DNA from 2 places in the Mycobacterium sp. SMC-11 genome. Region 1 is predicted to be linked to the other one. Evidence: predicted binding sites of a transcription regulator. Region 1 holds the regulator's gene; the other holds the start of a gene.
What was found. The regulator LexA, encoded in region 1, represses DNA repair genes until DNA is damaged. The targets are predictions, from matches to a motif close to CGAACANNTGTTCG.
Positions count from the first base shown of each region.

Region 2: a site for LexA is predicted at 2,382-2,395, ahead of ACKY0X_RS17355 (error-prone DNA polymerase). Genes of this name have one in related genera too.

Region 1 is NZ_CP176430.1:2,850,457-2,860,121, reverse strand. Features, by position in the region: gene dapF (diaminopimelate epimerase) at 1-40, shown strand, start outside; gene hflX (GTPase HflX) at 37-1,470, shown strand; gene ACKY0X_RS13430 (DEAD/DEAH box helicase) at 1,683-3,056, shown strand; gene ACKY0X_RS13425 (acyl-CoA dehydrogenase family protein) at 3,138-4,298, shown strand; gene ACKY0X_RS13420 (LGFP repeat-containing protein) at 4,578-6,545, shown strand; gene ACKY0X_RS13415 (nuclear transport factor 2 family protein) at 6,546-6,998, opposite strand; gene lexA (transcriptional repressor LexA) at 7,001-7,687, opposite strand; gene ACKY0X_RS13405 (LysM peptidoglycan-binding domain-containing protein) at 7,901-8,401, shown strand; gene nrdR (transcriptional regulator NrdR) at 8,547-9,011, shown strand; gene ACKY0X_RS13395 (peroxynitrite isomerase) at 9,047-9,532, shown strand; gene ACKY0X_RS13390 (proteasome assembly chaperone family protein) at 9,541-9,665, opposite strand, start outside.
Region 2 is NZ_CP176430.1:3,641,499-3,651,163, reverse strand. Features, by position in the region: gene ACKY0X_RS17365 (RND family transporter) at 1-1,868, opposite strand, end outside; gene ACKY0X_RS17360 (MmpS family protein) at 1,865-2,296, opposite strand; gene ACKY0X_RS17355 (error-prone DNA polymerase) at 2,410-5,694, shown strand; gene ACKY0X_RS17350 (nitroreductase family protein) at 5,829-6,476, shown strand; gene ACKY0X_RS17345 (hypothetical protein) at 6,492-6,974, opposite strand; gene ACKY0X_RS17340 (hypothetical protein) at 6,999-7,379, opposite strand; gene ACKY0X_RS17335 (DUF1326 domain-containing protein) at 7,439-8,155, opposite strand; gene ACKY0X_RS17330 (tRNA (cytidine(34)-2'-O)-methyltransferase) at 8,306-8,758, opposite strand; gene ACKY0X_RS17325 (DUF732 domain-containing protein) at 9,052-9,384, shown strand.

The sequences.
Region 1 (9,665 bases):
CCGTGGCGACATCGCACCCCGGTGGTGGGCGGCGCAGTGAGCTATCCCGACTCGAGGCCGCAGCCGAGCACCGGTGAGCTGAACCTCGATGACCGCGCAGCGCTGCGCCGTGTTGCCGGCCTGTCCACCGAACTCGCCGACATCTCCGAGGTCGAATACCGCCAACTGCGCCTGGAACGGGTGGTGCTGGTCGGGGTGTGGACCGAGGGCACTTCTGCCGAGGCCGACGCCAGCATGGTGGAGCTTGCGGCACTGGCCGAAACCGCCGGCTCGGAAGTGCTCGAGGGTCTGATCCAGCGTCGTGACCGGCCCGATCCGTCCACCTACATCGGTTCGGGCAAGGCCCAAGAGTTGCGGGAGATGGTGCTGGCGACCGGCGCCGACACCGTCATCTGCGATGGCGAGCTGTCCCCGGCGCAGTTGAACGCGCTGGAAAAAGCGGTCAAGGTCAAGGTGATTGACCGCACCGCGCTGATCCTCGACATCTTCGCCCAGCACGCCACCAGCGCCGAGGGCAAGGCGCAGGTGGCGCTCGCGCAGATGCAGTACATGCTGCCGCGGCTGCGCGGCTGGGGTGAGTCGATGTCACGGCAGGCCGGTGGGCGGGCCGGCGGCGCCGGCGGTGGGGTGGGAACCCGCGGTCCCGGTGAGACCAAGATCGAGACCGACCGGCGGCGGATCCGGGAACGGATGTCCAAGCTGCGCCGCGAAATCAAGGCGATGAAGCAGGTGCGCGACACCCAGCGCAGCCGCCGCCGGCACAGCGACGTCCCTTCGGTGGCGATCGTCGGCTACACCAACGCCGGCAAGTCCAGCCTGCTCAACGCCCTGACTGGCGCCGGGGTGTTGGTCCAGGATGCGTTGTTCGCCACGTTGGAACCCACCACGCGCCGTGGTGAGTTCGACCCTGGAACAAGAATGGCCCGACCCTTTGTGTTGACCGACACAGTCGGTTTCGTGCGGCATCTGCCCACCCAGTTGGTGGAGGCGTTCCGTTCTACGCTGGAGGAAGTCGCCGACGCCGATCTGCTGGTGCATGTGGTCGACGGCTCCGATCCGGCGCCACTGGCGCAGATCACCGCGGTGCGCGAGGTGATCTCGGAAGTCATTGCCGAACACGATTCCGGGCCGAGTGGTCAGCGCGCTCCGGAATTATTGGTGGTCAACAAGATTGACGCTGCCGGCGATCTCGCCTTGGCCCAGTTGCGACGCGCCTTACCTGAAGCGGTTTTCGTCTCGGCGCACACCGGAGAAGGCATTGACGCGTTGCGCCAACGGATGGCGCAGTTGGTGGCTCCGGTCGACACCGCAGTCGATGTCGTCATCCCTTATGGTCGTGGCGATTTGGTGGCACGAGTGCATGAGCACGGTCGGGTGCAGCAGGCCGAGCACGGCGAGGGCGGCACCCGCATCCGCGCGCGGGTTCCCGCGGCATTGGCAGCCAGTCTGCGGGAATTCGCCGCCTTTTAGGCATTGCCGCACCGGTGCTATAGGCTGGTGCTCACGCGTCGTGGAACGCTTACTCACCGCCGTCCGGCCCCTGATGCCGATTCAGCTGGCGTGTGAAGCTCTTCTCGCGGCGATCGCTATTGCCAACAGGCAATCTCGCCAACTCTGTGTTGCAGACAGATCGGTCCGCCTTGACGGCCGCTGCGGCACAGCCGATGCCGGAAAGGCATGTCATGACCACCAATTCATTCGCCGACCTCGGCGTGCCCGCCGTACTTGTCGGTGTGCTCGCCGATCGCGGTATTGCTGCTCCCTTCCCCATTCAGGTCGCGACCCTGCCGGACAGTCTGGCCGGCCGTGATGTGCTGGGCCGCGGCAAGACCGGCAGTGGCAAGACGCTGGCCTTCTCGCTGCCGCTGGTAGCTCGGTTGGCCGGTGAGAAGCGCCGCCCCGCCCGGCCGACCGGGCTGGTGCTGGCACCCACCCGGGAGCTGGCCACCCAGATCGCCGCGACGCTGGAACCGTTGGCGGCCGCCAGTGGGCTGAAGGTCACCACCATCTTCGGTGGTGTCTCGCAGAACCGTCAGGTGGCCGCGCTCAACGCGGGCGCCGACATCGTGGTGGCCTGCCCGGGCCGGCTCGAGGACCTGATGAAGCAGCGGCTGATCACGCTGGACGCCGTACGTGTCAGCGTGCTGGACGAAGCCGACCACATGGCCGACCTCGGCTTCCTGCCCGGAGTCACCCGCATTCTGACCGCGACCGCCGAAACCGGTCAGCGACTGCTGTTTTCGGCGACGCTGGACAACGGGGTCGACAAGTTGGTTCGGCGTTTCCTGCGGAACCCGGTGTCGCACTCCGTCGATGAACTCGACGCGCCTCCTCCGGCGATGACCCATCACGTGTTCCACGTGTCCGGCCTGCAGGACAAGAAGGACCTCGTCCAGCTGCTGGCGTCGGGCACCGGGCGGCGAATCCTGTTCCTGCGGACCAAGCATCAGGCCCGGAAACTGGCCCGCCAGCTCACCGAGTCCGGCGTGCCGTCGGTCGACCTGCACGGCAACCTGTCGCAACCGGCCCGCGAACGCAATCTCGCGGCGTTCGCCGATGGGGACGTTCGGGTTCTGGTGGCCACCGATATCGCCGCCCGCGGTGTGCACGTCGACGAGGTCGAATTGGTGGTCCATGTGGACCCGCCCGCCGAGCACAAGGCTTACCTGCACCGTTCCGGGCGCACGGCACGGGCCGGCAGCGCCGGCGACGTCGTCACCGTCGTTCTGCCCGAGCAGCGCAGAGAGACCCAGGTGCTGCTGCGCCGCGCGGGAATCAGCGTCGCCCCGCAGCAGGTGGCAGCCGATTCCGCTTCGGTGCTCGAGTTGGTGGGGGAGGTGGCGCCGTTGCGGGCGCCCGTTCCGGTGGCCCCCAAGGTCGCCCCGCCGGCACGCGCCAAGGCGTCGCCGGGCCAGACTTCGCCGGGCCAGTCCGGTCGCCCGCGGCGCCGTCGTGGCGGCAGCGGCGGCGCCGCGCAGCCGGCTGCGCAGGCCGACGGCCGGCGTCGGCAGCGCGGAGGCGCCGCATCGCGTCGGCAAGGTGGGGTAGCGCGCTAGCGCTGACACCCACCACCGCGTCGCCCAACCATCCGGTTGGTCTATTCTCGTCGGAAAGATCAGTCGACCGGAGGTCAGGCAATGAGTGCCGCAATCAAGTACCAGCGAACCCTGTTCGAGGCCGAACACGACCTGTTCCGGGAGTCGTTCCGCGCCTTCCTGGACCGCCACGCCGCGCCCTACCAGGAGGAGTGGGAGAAGGCCAAGATCGTCGACCGCTCGGTGTGGCTCGAGGCCGGCAAACAGGGTTTCTTGGGCATGGCAGTGCCCGAGGAGTACGGCGGCGGCGGCAACCCGGACTTCCGCTACAACACGATCATCACCGAGGAAGTCACCGCGGGCCGCTACAGCGGGTTGGGTTTCAGCCTGCACAACGACGTCTGCGCGCCGTATCTGCTGGAGCTGTGCAACGAGGAGCAGAAGCAGCGCTGGCTGCCGAAGTTCTGCACCGGTGAGCTGATCACCGCGATCGCCATGACCGAGCCGGGCACCGGCAGCGACCTGCAGGGCATCAAGACCCGCGCGGTCAAGCACGGTGACCACTATGTGCTCAACGGCTCCAAGACGTTCATCACCAACGGCATCCACTCCGACCTGGTGATCGTCGTCGCCCAGACCGACCCCGACAAGGGCGCGCAGGGCTTCTCGCTGCTGGTCGTGGAGCGCGGCATGGAGGGCTTCGAGCGCGGCCGCCACCTGGACAAGATCGGTTTGGATGCCCAGGACACCGCCGAGCTGTCCTTCACCGACGTGCACGTCCCGGTGGAGAACCTGCTCGGCGAGGAGGGCAAGGGCTTCATCTACCTGATGCAGAACCTGCCGCAGGAGCGGATCTCGATCGCGATCATGGCGGCCGGGGCGATGGAGGCGGTACTGGAGCAGACGATCCAGTACACCAAGGAGCGCAAGGCGTTCGGCAAGCCGATCGGCAGTTTCCAGAACAGCCGGTTCCTGCTGGCCGAGCTGGCCACCGAGGCCACCGTGGTGCGGATGATGGTCGACGAGTTCGTGAAGCTGCACCTGGACAAGAAGCTGACCGTCGAGCAGGCCGCGATGGCCAAGTGGTATTCGACCGAGAAGCAGGTGCACCTGATCGACCGCTGCCTGCAGCTGCACGGTGGATACGGCTACATGCGCGAATACCCGGTCGCGCGGGCTTATCTGGATGCCCGTGTTCAGACCATTTACGGCGGCACGACCGAGATCATGAAAGAGATCATCGGCCGCAGCCTCGGCGTCTAGCCGAGGCAATCGGGAACGAGTTGGCGCCCAACCGGGCGCTGCCAGGGGCGCTACCTGCATGTTTGGTAGCGCCCCTCGTTCCGTTCAGGGCAGCGGCTTTTGCATCGTTTCAGCATCGGCTGGGTATCTGTTTCCGCAATATCGATGACTTGGCTTCGAAACTCGGGCCGATTGCGGGAAAGTCTATGCCGGAAACATTTGCGTCGATAACGTCGATAAAGATGCCTGGGAGGGCTGGTGACTAGTCGGAAAGATCGGTTCGGCAAGACGGCGGTGCGCATGGCGCTCGGCCTGGCGGCGACGGTCACCGTGCTCTTGTCGGTGCAGACCGCTGCGGCGACGCCCGACAGCGATGCCCACGACGCCATCACGGCGGCATGGCAAGCGGCTGGTGGCGACGGGTCGCCGCTGGGTGCCCCCAAGGGGGACGTGCATCCGGCCGGTGTCGGATTCGCCCAGGACTTCGCCGGTGGCACCATCTTCTTCACCCCGGAGACCGGAGCCAAGGCGCTCTACGGCGCGATCCTGGACAAGTACGAGGCACTGGGCGGTGCGGCCGACAACGGCCTCGGCTTCCCCAGCAGCGATGAGGTGCCCGGCCTGGTTCCCGACAGCCGGGTGGCCATCCTGTCCGGCGCCGACAACCCGGTGATTTTCTGGACGCCCGAGCACGGCGCGCACGTGGTGCGCGGACCCATCAACGCCGGCTGGGACAAGCTGGGCAGCTCGACCGGGGCGCTCGGGGTCCCGGTCGAGGACGAGAGCTACGATGGCGCCGTCGTCACCCAGAAGTTCAGCGCCGGAACACTGTCCTTCGACAGCGCGACCAGGACGTTCACCACGGTTCCGCCGGAGCTGGCGGCGCAGCTGGCGGATGTGCAGGCCCAGGTCGACGCGACCGCGGCCATCGATCAGGCCTGGCGCAGCGCCGGCGGGCCCGCCGGCGCACTTGGGGCCAAGCAGGGCGATCAGTACCCCGTCGGTGACAACGGCGGCGTGGGTCAGGACTTCGCCCACGGCAAGGTCTATTTCAGCCCGGTCACCGGAGCCAATGCCGTCCTAGGCGACGTGCTGGCCAAGTACGAGTCGCTGGGCGGTCCGGCCGGTAGCGACCTGGGTTTCCCGATCACCGGCACGGTTGACGGAGCGATCTCGGGCAGCAAGTTCAATTCGTTCGCCGCCGACGACGAGCCGGTGATCTTCTTCAGCCCCGACAACGGCGCCTTCGTGGTGCGCGGCGCGATGAAGTCTGCCTGGGACAAGCTCGACGGAGCTTCCGGAAAGCTGGGCGCCCCGGTGGGGGACCAGACCGTCGAAGGTGACGTGGTGTCGCAGAAGTTCACCGGCGGATCGATCGCCTGGAACCAGGCGAACAACACCTACAGCAGCGAACCGGCCGAGCTGGCGCAAGCGCTGTCGGGCCTGCAGATTCCCGGGACGAACCTGCCCGACGGGAGCAAGTCGACAGCGACTGGCGCAGCCAAGGAAACGCACTGGAACTGGATGTGGGTGCTGATCCCGGTTGTAGTGCTGGCAGTGTTGGGCGCCCTCGCCGGGGCTGCGATGTGGTGGCAGCGGCGTCGGCCGGCCGCTGTGCTGCCGGGCTCGCCGGTTGCAGTGCCGGCCCCGGTCGCCGACGACTACGACGACGATGACGAGCAGTGGGCCCACCAAGACCGGCGCGACGACCACCGCGACGATCACCGCGAGCACGAGGGCACCGTCCGGCTTCCGAGTCGCTACGGCGCCTCCGCCGCGCCGTACGCGTCCGAGCCCGAACTGCCCGTCTCCTCGATTCCGGATGCGCCGTGGCTGCACTACGGCGAGCACGAAAGCGAGGCGGAGGTCGACGACGATGACGACACCGACACCGCCCCCACCCGGGTGGTGACCGAAGAAGATTTCGGCACCGGTCGGCATGCCGTGGGGCACGGCGGTGGCGGGGCGGACCCACGGGGGTTCGGCGCTGTCGCAGAGCCCCGTAGGTTCGGCGGTGGCACGGACACCCGCACCTTCGGCGGTGGTGGCGAACCGCGCAACTTCGGTATCGACGAATCGGTACACCCGGTGATGCACCTGCCGCTGGACGACCCGTATCAGCAGCCGAACGGCTACCCGATCAAGGCGAACATCGGCTCGGGGCTCTACTACACCCCGCAGAACGCGCTGTATGACGACACCCTCGCCGAGATCTGGTTCGCCACCGAGGATGCCGCGCGGCTCAACGGCTTCACCAGGGCCGGCTGATCACCGCAGCGGCAGCGGCAGGTCGCGTTCGCGCTGCGGGCGCGGGCCGAAGAGGCGCCGCTGCGCCGCGGTGATCGGGATGTCGTTGATGCTGGATTCGCGGCGGCTCATTCGGCCGTCGGCGGCGAACTCCCACAGCTCGTTGCCGTAGCTGCGCCACCACTGGCCGTCGGCGTCGCAGCATTCGTACTGATAGCGCACCGCGATCCGGTTGTCCTGGTAGCACCACAGCTCTTTGCGTAGTGCGTAGTCACGTTCGGCGGCCCACTTGCGCCGCAAAAATGCTTCGATCTCCGCGCGCCCGGTGAGGAACTCGTCCCGGTTGCGCCACACCGAGTCTTCTGTGTAGGCCAGCACCACACGTGCGGGATCCCGGGTGTTCCAGGCGTCCTCGGCGGCTTGGACCTTCTGTCGCGCCGACTCCGCATCGAACGGTGGGCACGGCGCGAACATGATCAGACCTTGCGGATGACGGTGACGACTTTGCCCAGCACCACCGCATCGTTGCCGGGTATGGGATCGAAAATGGGGTTGTGCGGCATCAGCCAGACCTGACCGCCGGTGCGTTTGAACGTCTTGACGGTTGCCTCGCCATCGATCATTGCGGCCACGATGTCGCCGTTGTCGGCGACGTTCTGCTGGCGCACCACAACCCAGTCGCCGTCGCAGATCGCGGCGTCCACCATCGATTCGCCGACCACCTTGAGCAAGAACAGCTCACCTTCACCGACCAGCTCGCGGGGGAGCGGGAAGACATCCTCGACGGCTTCCTCGGCCAGGATCGGCCCGCCGGCCGCGATCCGGCCCAGAACTGGAATGAAAGCGGGCTCGGGCAGCGCATCCGAACCGGCGAACTCGGTGCGTTGCGCGGCCTCGACGGCGCCGGTGATGTCGTCCTGGCCGCGGACGTCGACCGCGCGGGGCCGGTTGGGGTCACGGCGCAGATAGCCCTTGCGTTCGAGCGTGCGCAGCTGATGAGCAACCGAGGAGGTCGAGGTCAGCCCGACGGCATCGCCGATCTCGCGGATGCTCGGCGGGTAACCCCGCTCGTTCACCGAAGCGCGGATGACGTTCAGGATCGTGCGCTGCCGCGCGGTCAGCGCTGAGTCCGGGCCCGCCGGGTTACTGCTGCTGTCACTCATGGGGGCGAATCTAGTCGCATAGCTGCGATTAATCAAACATGTGTTCGAGGTGTGTCGCGCGGGCGTTCGAAAGCGTCGACGACTTGTCGGACCCCTTCGCTAATGTTTTCGACAACGATTCGATCACGTGTTCGGACATCGAACATACAATCGATTAGTATTCGAACAGTCGAGCGAACAGGGTCGCCGACGCCGAGTGAGGGAGAACCGCACATGATGCTCATCGAGACGATCGCCCCGACGTTCGAGCAGACCCGCAACGAGCGGGCCCAGCTGCATCGCGGTCCTCGGACCTCGGGCCGCGCATACCCGATCCGCACCCAGCCGGCGCGGCTGGTCCGGCCGCGGCCCGGCGGCGCCCCGCTACGGCACCGCGGTTCCGGGGTGCTGATGTCCCGTGCGCCGCACCGGCCGCAGCCCGTCAAGGCCATCACCCCGGCGACCACCGTCGTGCTGGCTCTGGTCGCCGCCGGTATCACTGTGTGGCTCGGGCTGATCGCCCAGTTCGGCGCGGCAGCAGCCGGCGGTGCCTCCGCGGTGCCCGACCAGCTCGGCGTGGTGCGCGTCCAGAGCGGCGAGAGCCTGGCGCACCTGGCGGCCCGCGTCGCACCGGACGCGCCGGCCGGACAGGTCATCGAGCGCATCCGCGAGCTCAACAGCCTGGAGTCGGTGGCCCTGGACGCCGGCCAGACGCTGATCGCTCCGCTGGGCTGAGGTCGCCGTGTCGCTTCGGTCGCCGCTCGCGGCGACTGCGCAGCGCCGCCGGGAACCCGCGCAGGTACGCTCGCAGTTGTCCCAATGGCCCACGGTGCCCCAGCTGTCTGAGGGTGCGGGTTCCCGGCACGGCGAAGGAGCGGCAATGCACTGCCCGTTTTGTCGCCATCCAGACTCCCGGGTGGTGGATTCCCGCGAAGCCGATGAAGGCCAGGCCATTCGGCGCCGTCGGTCCTGTCCGGAATGCGGTCGCCGATTCTCCACGGTGGAAACCGCGGTGTTGGCCGTGGTCAAACGCAGTGGCGTCACCGAGCCGTTCAGCCGGGAGAAGGTCATGCGCGGCGTGCGCCGGGCCTGCCAGGGCCGCCAGGTCGATGACGATGCGCTGAATCTGCTGGCTCAGCAGGTGGAAGACGCTGTGCGAGCGGCAGGTTCGCCGGAGATTCCCAGCCACGAGGTGGGCCTGGCAATCCTGGGTCCGCTGCGTGAACTCGACGAAGTCGCCTACCTGCGATTCGCCTCGGTGTACCGATCCTTTTCCTCGGCCGCCGACTTCGAGCGGGAGATCGAGGCCCTGCGCGAACACCGCGAGATGCCCAGCACCAGTTGAGCCGTGCGGGCGTCACCGCGCACTACGCTGGCGCCATGGCACCCGAGTTGCATCCGAACCTTGTGGAGTTGGCCCCGCTGTTGGGCACCTGGTCGGGCCAGGGATCCGGGGTGTATCCCACGATCGCGTCATTCGACTACCTCGAAGAGGTGGTGTTCTCACACGTCGGCAAGCCGTTCCTGGTGTACAGCCAGAAGACCAAGTCGCCCGCCGATGGCCTGCCCCTGCATGCCGAGACCGGCTACCTGCGGGTGCCGCAACCCGGTCAGATCGAGTGGGTGCTGGCGCATCCCAGCGGTATCACCGAGATCGAGGTAGGCAGCTACACGGTCACAGCCAACGGCGTGGACCTACAGATGTCCGCGCCGACGATCGGGCTGGCGCCGACGGCCAAAGAAGTGACCGTCCTGGGCCGCCACTATCGCCTCGACGGCGATGAGTTGTCGTACACGCTGGACATGGGCGCAGTCGGCCAGCCCGCGCAGAACCACCTCACCGCCACGCTTCGTCGGACCGAGTAGCCCGGACCTCAGTCGTCGCCGTCGAGGTTCTTCTTCGCCTCCTGCGCCAGGAAACGCTCGAACTCGGCACCGAGCTCGTCGGCGCTGGGCAGCTCTTCGTCGCGGGACAGCAACGAGCGATTCTCCTGGGCGG
Region 2 (9,665 bases), 790 kb from region 1:
TCGGGCAGCACCTTTTCGAAATCCTCGGTCATCTGGTCGAGGCCGTCCATCACGTCGAAGATCGACCGGATCGACCAGCAGATCGGGATGTCGAAGCAGTGCGGCTCCCAGTAGAAGTAGCTGCGCATCGGACGCCACATGTCGTCGAAGTCCGCGATCGAGTCGCGCATCCGCTGGATGTCGTCGAGCATGTGGTGCATCTTGAGGTCCATGCTGTGGGTTGTCTCGGACATCGCGCGGGTGACTTCGAGCATGTCCTTCATGCTCTGAACCGAGACCGCCATGTCGTCGCCCATCTTGAGCATGTTCTTCATGCTGTCGAGCTGGTACTTCATGTTCAGCTGCTGGGTGGTGCCCTGCATGCTGATCGCGAACGGGATCGTGGTGTGTTCGATCGGCGTGCCCAGCGGCCGGGTAATGGTCTGCACCCGCCCGATACCCGGCACCTCGAACACCCGCTTGGCGATCCGGTTGATCACCAGGAAGTCGGCCGGATTGCGCAGGTCGTGGTCGGTCTCGATCATCAGCAGTTCCGGACTCATCCGGGCCTGGGAGAAGTGCCGGTCGGCGGCGGCGTAGCCGATGTTGGCCGGCACGTAGTCCGGCAGGTACTGCCGGTCGTTGTAGTTGGTCTTGTACCCAGGCAGCGTGAGCAGGCCGATCAGGCAGACCGCCGTGGTGGCCACCAGCACCGGCCCCGGCCAGCGCACGATCATCGCGCCGATCCGCCGCCAGGTGCGGATTCGCATCGCCCGCTTGGGCTCCAGCATGCCGAAGCGGCTGGCCACCGCCACGACCGCCGAGCCGAAGGTGAGGGCGGCCAGCACGATGACCAACATGCCGATCGCCAGCGGAACGCCCAGCGACTGGAAGTAGGGCAGTCGGGTGAAGTGCAGACAGAAGGTTGCACCGGCGATGGTCAGACCCGAGCCCAGGATCACGTGCGCGGTGCCGTGATACATGGTGTGGAAGGCCGATTCTTTGTCCTCGCCGAGCGCTCGGGCCTCTTGATAGCGGCCTAGCAGGAAGATCGCGTAGTCCGTCGAGGCGGCGATCGCGAGTGTCACCAGCAGGTTCACCGCGAACGTCGACAGGCCGATGATGTTGTAGTAGGCCAACACGGCCACCACGCCGCGGGCAGCGCTGAGCTCGAAGACCACCATGCCCAGCACCAACAGCACCGTGCCGACGGAGCGGTAGATCGACAGCAGCATCGTGATGATCACCACGAAGGTCAGCGCGGTGATGATCTTCAGGCTTTTGTCGCCGGCGATGTGCTGATCGGCGTTGAGGGCGGCCCCACCGGTGACGTAGGCGTGCACCCCCTCAGGTGCCGGGGTGTCGGCGATGATCTGCTGGACGGCCTCGACCGATTCGTTGGCCAGGGTCTCGCCCATGTTGCCGGCCAGATACACCTGAACGTAGGCGGCCTTGCCGTCCGGGCTCTGCGATCCCGCCGCGGTCAGCGGGTCGCTCCAGAAGTCCTGGATGTGCTCGACGTGGGTGTGGTCGGCCTCCATCTTGGCGACCAGTTGGTCGTAATACTTGTGCGCGTCGTCGCCGAGCGGCTGGTCGCCTTCGAGGACCACCATCGCCGAGCTGTCCGATTTGAACTCGTCGAACACCTTGCCGATGCGCATCATCGCGATCATCGACGGAGCGTCGCGGGGGGCCATCGACACCGCGCGCATCTTCCCGACCTCGTCGAGCTGCGGTACGACGACGTTCACCAGTACGGTGATCGCCAGCCAGGCCAAGATGATGGGCACCGCGAGCCGGCGGATCCACGCTGGGATACCGCCGCGCTTGGGCGGCGGCGTGGCCGGCAGGGTGTCGGTCGGGGTGTCGTCGCTGGTGTGCTTGCTCATGCGGATTTCACAATGCAGAAGGTCTGGGCGCTCACGGGGCCGGTGGCGATTCTTTCTTCTTTGATGACGCCGTCGATGGTGACGCGGCAGCCGATGGTGGCGCCGTCACCTTGGGCGACGATGTTGGGGCTCACCGCCGGGTTGGTGGTCGACAGGGTCAGCGACCACGGCAGGCTGGCGCCGTCGATCCGCTGCGGCGTGGCATCGAGGTCCAGGTAGTTGATGTCGGCGTAGGTGCCGTCGGGGCTGAAGATGTCGTAGACCACGACCTTGGGGTGGAACGGCTTGGTGTCCTCGAACGGGACGGTCCCATTGCCGCTGTCGTCGGCTCCGAAGTAGCCGCGGACTCGCTGCACGGTGAACCCCCCTACCGCGACGACGACGATGATGAGCAGGGGTAACCACGCGCGTCTGAGAGCGCCGAACATGAAAGCAGTGGCCCTTTCGCATCGTGCCGGAACTGACACAGATTAGTGCATCAAAGTTCTTTTTCACACCCTTCCCAGGGTGTTTCGTACATATGTTCGATATCTTAGGGGGTGTGGGCTGGGGTAGCGGGCCGCCGAGCTGGGCGGAAATGGAACGTGTTCTAGATGGTAAGCCTCGTCACACCGATATCGCGGCCGGTGTGTCGACGGATCACGGCCCGTCGTTCCCGCAGGTCGAGCCACTTCGGCCGGCAGGGCGGACCGTGCCCTACGCCGAGTTACATGCGCACTCGGCGTACAGCTTTCTGGACGGGGCCAGCAACCCGCAGGAGCTGGTCGTCGAGGCTGCCCGGCTGGGCCTGCGGGCGATCGCGCTGACCGATCACGACGGTTTGTATGGGGTGGTGCGGTTCGCCGAGGCGGCCGCCGAGCTGGACGCTGCGGGCCTTCAGATTGGCACCGTGTTCGGCGCCGAGTTGTCGCTGGGGAGGGTGGCGCGCACCGATGCCCCGGACCCGCCCGGTCCGCACCTGCTGGTGCTGGCCCGCGGGCCGGAGGGTTATCGGCGGTTGTCGCGGCAGATCGCCGCCGCGCACTTAGCCGGCGAGAAGGGCAGGCCGCGTTTCGATCTGGATGCGCTGACCGAGGCGGCGGGCGGGCACTGGCACATCCTGACCGGCTGCCGTAAGGGCCATGTTCGCCAGGCGCTGGCCACCGGCGGCCCGGATGCGGCCGCCGCCGCGCTGGCCGATCTGGTGGATCGGTTCGGGGCCGCGCGGGTCAGCGTGGAGCTGACCCGGCACGGAGACCCCTACGACGACGAGCGCAACGCCGCACTGGCCGCGCTGGCGCCCCGGTTCGGGGTGGGGCTGGTGGCCACCACCGGCGCGCATTTCGCCCGGCCGGATCGGGGCCGGCTGGCGATGGCGCTGGGTGCGGTGCGGGCCCGCCAGTCGCTGGATTCGGCCGCCGGCCGGCTGGCTCCGCTGGGCGGCTCGCATCTGCGCTCGGGCGCGGAGATGGCTCGGCTGTTCGCGGCGCATCCGGCGGCGGTGCCGGCGGCGGCCGAACTCGGTGAGCGGTGTGCTTTTCCGTTGACGCTGATCGCCCCGCGGCTGCCGCCGTTTGCCGTCCCAGACGGTCACACCGAGGACAGCTGGCTGCGACAGCTGACCCTGGCTGGCGCGCTCGGGCGCTACGGCCCGCCCGACCGCATGCCCGCCGCGTACGCCCAGATCGAACGCGAGCTGGAAGTCATTGCGCAACTGGGCTTTCCCGGATATTTCCTGGTGGTACACGACATCACCCAGTTCTGTCGGCGCAGCGACATCTTGTGCCAGGGCAGGGGATCGGCGGCCAACTCCGCGGTCTGCTACGCCCTCGGGATCACCGCGGTGGACCCGGTGACCAATGGACTGCTGTTCGAGCGCTTTCTGTCGCCGGCCCGCGATGGCCCGCCCGACATCGACATCGACATCGAATCGGATGAGCGCGAAAAGGTGATCCAGTACGTCTACGACAAGTACGGCCGAGACCACGCCGCCCAGGTGGCCAACGTCATCACCTACCGGGGCCGCAGTGCGGTGCGGGACATGGCCCGCGCGCTGGGCTATTCGCCGGGGCAACAGGACGCCTGGAGCAAACAGCTGAGCCGATGGGGCCGGCCCGGCCGGGAGGACGACTCCGATCTTCACGGCATCCCCGAACAGGTGATCGAGCTGGCCGATCAGGTCGCCGACCTGCCCCGGCATCTGGGCATCCACTCCGGCGGCATGGTGATCTGTGACCGCCCGATCGCCGACGTGTGCCCGGTGGAATGGGCCCGGATGCCCGGACGAAGCGTGCTGCAGTGGGACAAAGATGACTGCGCGGCAATCGGTTTGGTGAAATTCGACCTGCTGGGGTTGGGGATGCTGTCGGCATTGCATTACGCGATCGACCTGGTGGCGCAGCATTGCGGCGTCGAAGTGGATCTGGCCGCGATCGATCTGTCCGAGCCGGCGGTGTACGAGATGCTCGCGCGCGCCGACACGGTCGGGGTGTTCCAGGTGGAATCGCGCGCGCAGATGGCCACCCTGCCGCGGCTGCGCCCACGGGAGTTCTACGACTTGGTGGTGGAGGTGGCGCTGATTCGGCCTGGGCCGATCCAGGGCGGATCGGTGCACCCCTATATCCGCCGCCGCAACGGTATCGACCCGGTGACCTACGAGCATCCGTGCATGGCGCGGGCGCTGGAGAAAACCTATGGGGTTCCGCTGTTTCAAGAACAGCTGATGACGCTGGCGGTGGACTGCGCCGGATTCACCGCGGGCGAAGCCGACCAGCTGCGCCGCGCGATGGGGTCCAAACGATCACCGGAGCGGATGCGCCGATTACGCGACCGGTTCTACAGCGGCATGGCCGAGTGTCACGGCATCACCGGCGAGGTGGCGATGCGGATCTACGAGAAGCTGGAAGCCTTTGCCAACTATGGATTTCCGGAGAGTCACGCGATGAGCTTCGCGTCGCTGGTGTTCTACTCGGCCTGGTTCAAGCTGCACTACCCGGCGGCGTTCTGCGCCGCGCTGCTCCGAGCCCAACCGATGGGCTTCTATTCGCCGCAGTCGCTGGTCGCCGACGCTCGCCGGCACGGGGTCGCGGTGCACCGCCCGGACGTCAACGCCAGCCTGGCGCACGCCACGCTGGCCGAAGCCGGCACGCAGGTCCGGCTCGGACTGGGTGCTGTCCGTGGCATCGGTACGGACCTCGCCGAGCGGCTGGTGGCCGACCGTGAGGCTCACGGTCCATTTACTTCAATGCTGGATCTGACTGCGCGGGTGCAGCTTTCAGTTCCCCAGACTGAGGCGTTGGCAACCGCCGGCGCGTTCGCCGATTTCGGGGTGTCACGCCGGGAGGCGCTTTGGACGGCCGGGGCTGCGGCGGGGCAGCGGCCGGACCGGCTGCCCGGGGTGGGGGTTTCGACGCATACCCCGGTGTTGCCCGGGATGAGTGAGATCGAGTTGTCGGCTGCCGACGTATGGGCCACCGGGGTGTCCTGCGACAGCTTCCCGACCCAGTTTCTGCGTGCCGATCTCGATGCGCTCGGGGTGGTTCCGGCGGCGCGGCTGACCGCGGTTCCCGACGGCACCCGGGTGCTGGTGGCCGGGGCGGTGACGCATCGGCAGCGGCCGTCGACCGCGCGCGGAGTCACGTTCGTCAACCTCGAAGACGAGACCGGAATGGTCAACGTGCTGTGTACGCCGGGGGTGTGGAAGCGGCATCGACGGCTGGCGCAGACCGCGACGGCACTGCTGATCCGCGGGCGGGTGCAGAACGCCAGTGGGGCGGTCACCGTGCTGGCCGATCGGCTGGGGTCCCTTGAGTTGACTGTGAGTTCGCGCTCTCGGGATTTCCGGTAGTGCCCGGCGGTCAGCGAGGTTCGACGCAGGAGAGCCGAAGCTGGACCGCCGCAGCAAGCCCGGCGGTCAGCGAGGTTCGACGCAGGAGAGCCGAAGCTGGACCGCCGCAGCAAGCCCGACGGTAACCTCCAGCCATGAACCTCAACTTGTCCGCCGACGAAGTCCTGACCACCACGCGATCGGTCCGCAAACGCCTCGATCTCGACAAGCCGGTTCCCCGCGAGGTGCTGATGGAGTGTCTTGAGATCGCCCTGCAGGCACCCACCGGTTCCAATGCTCAGGGCTGGCAGTGGATGTTCGTCACCGACCCGGTCAAGAAGCAGGCGCTCGCCGACATCTACCGCGCGAACGCCATGCCGTATCTGAACCGGATGCGGCCGGACTACGGCGAGGGCGACGTGCGCAGCGAGCGGATGGAGTTCGTCAGCGGCTCAGCCCGATACCTGGCCGAGAACCTGCAGGACGTGCCGGTGCTGATGATCCCGTGCCTGGAAGGCAAGCCCGAAACCGCGTCGTTGGGGTTCGGCGCATCCTTCTGGGCGTCACTGTTCCCGGCTGCGTGGAGCTACTGCCTGGCGCTGCGCAACCGCGGGCTGGGTTCCTGCTGGACGACGCTGCACCTGCTGGGCGACGGCGAGCAGCAGGCCGCCGAAGTGCTCGGCATCCCGTTCGAAGAGTACAGCCAGGGCGGGCTGTTTCCGATCGCCTACACCAAGGGCACCGACTTCAAGCCGGCCAAACGGCTGCCGGCTGAGCAGGTCGCGCACTTCGACACTTGGTGATCGCAAGCGCTGCGGTCAGCAGTCCATTCCGCCCCACAGCGACTGGGCGCCGGTGTGGCCGATGCGGATGACCAGCCAGGTCGACACAGCCGCGAATATCAGGGTGCCTGCCCCGGTGGCGACAATGCCGATGCGACGGATCGCCGGTGGCAGCGCTCCCACCTCATCGGCAAACAGTGGGGTATGCAGCGCCCACCAGACGATCATGGCGACGGCGAGCAGTGCGGACCACAGGACGAGCTGAGCTCCCAATGCGGCGTGGCGATGGAGGATTTCACCTCCCATCACCCGTTGTTGGAGCCAACTGCCGGCCGTTGTGGTCAGCGGGATCGCCACCAGCGTGCCCACCGCGACGAACGACGCGGCGCCACTGATGCGGCGGCGTGCGGCGGGCCAGAGCACGGCAACCACGGCCAGTAGGGCAGTCGCGGGTACTAAGACCGCTACCAGGTGTGCGAGCAGTGGATGTGCCGGCAGGCCATCAATGGTGTCAAGCATGAAGACTCCCTGTCCGGTTGCGAATCACGCTTTGTCGCAGCACTTTTTGTCCGACTTGTGCATGGGCATGCCCGGCTTCATAGGCTTCTTGTTCGGTCCCATTTCGCCGGGGGGCATCTCGCCGTGCTTCTTCATGTTGGGGCCCATTTCACCGTGCTTCTTCATGTTCGGACCCATCTCACCGGCGGGCATCGGCGAGCCATCGGAATCATGGCCGTGGGGCGCGGGCGAATGCATCGCGTGGGACGCCGCGGTCGGAGTCGTGCCTAAAGTGAGTGCCCCGGAGGACCCTGCCCAGGCTCCGGCGACGAAGACTGCCACCGCGAGGCCGGTGAAGGCCAGGGTGCCGGCGACTCGGCGCTTGTGCTCGCCGAACTTGGTACGGAGTTTGCGGAAGATTGCCATCGTGTGTTCCTTTCGGTGCTGGTGGGATCGCTTCTTCTACAGTCGATCTGACGGTGGGCTTAGGCGTTGCACTGGCAGCCTGAACGGCTTTCAGCGCCGGGACTGTCTTGCAGGGCACCGTGGTCATCCGGGTGCGGTTGCCAGTCGAACGGGAAGTGCTTGCTTGAACCGCCGCGGTATTCGTGGGAGAAGTCGAAACCCTGTGCCTGATCGCGTTTGACCACGCCCCAGGTCGCGACCTGGCCCGGGCCGACCTCCGCGCCCGGCGCGTTGGCGGTGGTGACCCGCCGGTTCGGATCCGACGTCGGGCCGGTGAGCGCCTCGACGCGTACGTCGACCTTGCCCGGTATCTCCGCGCGCCAGTACGCCAGATCATCCGCGGCCTGGAACGTGATCGGTGCGTACTCGATCCTGTCCAACGTGCCGATCAGGCTGCCGAATTCACCCGGCCAACCGCCCTCTTTCCCGGTAAAGATGCGCTCGAGGGCATACCGCTGGTCCATGTCTGCTTTGGCGTCGATGTAGAACATCAATTTCATCGTGGCGTTGGGATCCTCGATCCACATGTTGCCCTCGAACTCACCGAGGGCGATCACGCCCAGGTCGGCGAGTTCGACGTCGCCGTAGTGCCCCTCGTGGATCTGCCAAACCAGGGTGAACAGGCAGTCTCCGTGGGTGGGCTCCTGGGCGAAACTGCACGGGCAGGGCAGCTTGCAACTGCACACGTCAAACCACTCGCCTCGCAAATGCCAATCCACGGCCGTCGGTGTCGTCATGAACTCCTCCTCGGTAGATACCCCTAGGGGGTAGGGGTATGCGCAAGACCGTACATGGTCCCGCCGAGTGGTGACAAGTGCTTCGGCTCGCGGACCGGTTGGCCTGCGCCGCCGGAAGAAGGTCCCGCTCCCTGACGGGGGCTGGAGGTGCTACACCCCGTCGGCGAACCCGTGCTGGCGCCACGCCTCGTAGACCGCGACGGCGGCGGCGTTCGACAGGTTCAATGAGCGCCGCCCGGCCAGCATCGGGATGCGCACTCGCGCGGTGATGTGCGGGTCGGCCAGCGTCGCCTCGTCCAGGCCGGTGGGTTCGGGGCCGAACATCAGCACGTCGCCGGGCTCATAGCTCACGTCGGTGTAGGGGATGTGGGCGCCGGCGGTGAACGCGAACACCCGGGCCTCGCCCAGCGCCTCCCATGCCGCCGGCAGCGACGAGTGCACGCGCACCCAGGCCAGGTCGTGATAATCCAAGCCGGCCCGCCGCAGCTTTGGTTCGGACAGGTCGAAGCCCATGGGCTCCACCAGGTGAAGCTCCGCGCCGGTCGCCGCGACCATCCGAATCGCATTGCCGGTGTTGGGCGGGATGCGGGGCGAATAGAACATCACTTTGAACACAGGCAGCATCCTTGTATGACGGCAGGCCGAGAAGCGAACGGCCTCCGGTCGCCGCGTATCGGGCAGGGTATTCCTGGCGAGGCCAATCGAGACGTTCACGTGTGGGATGCCGGGCCGGTCCGGGGGCTCGAAAATCGTCGACAAACGCAGGTAATGGTCGTCGGGAACTGGATCCGGTTTTCGCTCCGAGACGAATTCCCGGGACGAATCGCGAACCTTGTTCGGGCGCGGTAATCTCGCATTCCGGGCTATGCCGATCACAAAAAGAATAGGGAACCGAAATGCTTGTTGGTAAAGCGGGGGTAGTTGCTCCCATTGCGGCGATGGGACTCTCGGTCGGCGTTTTGACTGCGCCCGCAGCGCACGCCGATGAGCAGACCTTCATTGACGCACTGCGCGAAAACGGTTGGTCGGGTGTGAGTTTCGGAGCGACGGGCCACCCGCTGGCGCCGGGGCTGATCACGCGTCCGGATGTCGCGATCGCGAGCGGTCACGACGTGTGCAACCAGTTGCAGCTCGGGTTGACGCCAGACCAGATGGTCGCAACCACGCTCCCGGCTGCTCAGGATAATTATCGGATTTTCATAACGGCCGCGCAGCAACATTTGTGCTGACTGGCTAGCGCCGTAGTTATGGCGCGTCCTTTCTTCGGGGCAGGCGCTAGGGACCCGTCTTGTCGGGGCTTGGTGCCTGCCCTGTTTATTCGACCGTCGCGCCGGCGTGGAGGCTGCCCGCGTCGTGGCAACTGCACCTGACGCAGGCGTGCCAGCGGCTTATGGGGGTCGAACACGGCGAGTCGGTCTGTTTGCTCGACCGAAGTACGCCAAGACACGCGAAGGTCTCGGAAAGTGTTCTGTTCAGTAAAAATTCTGGTCAGGCCTGCGGTCGACTGGCA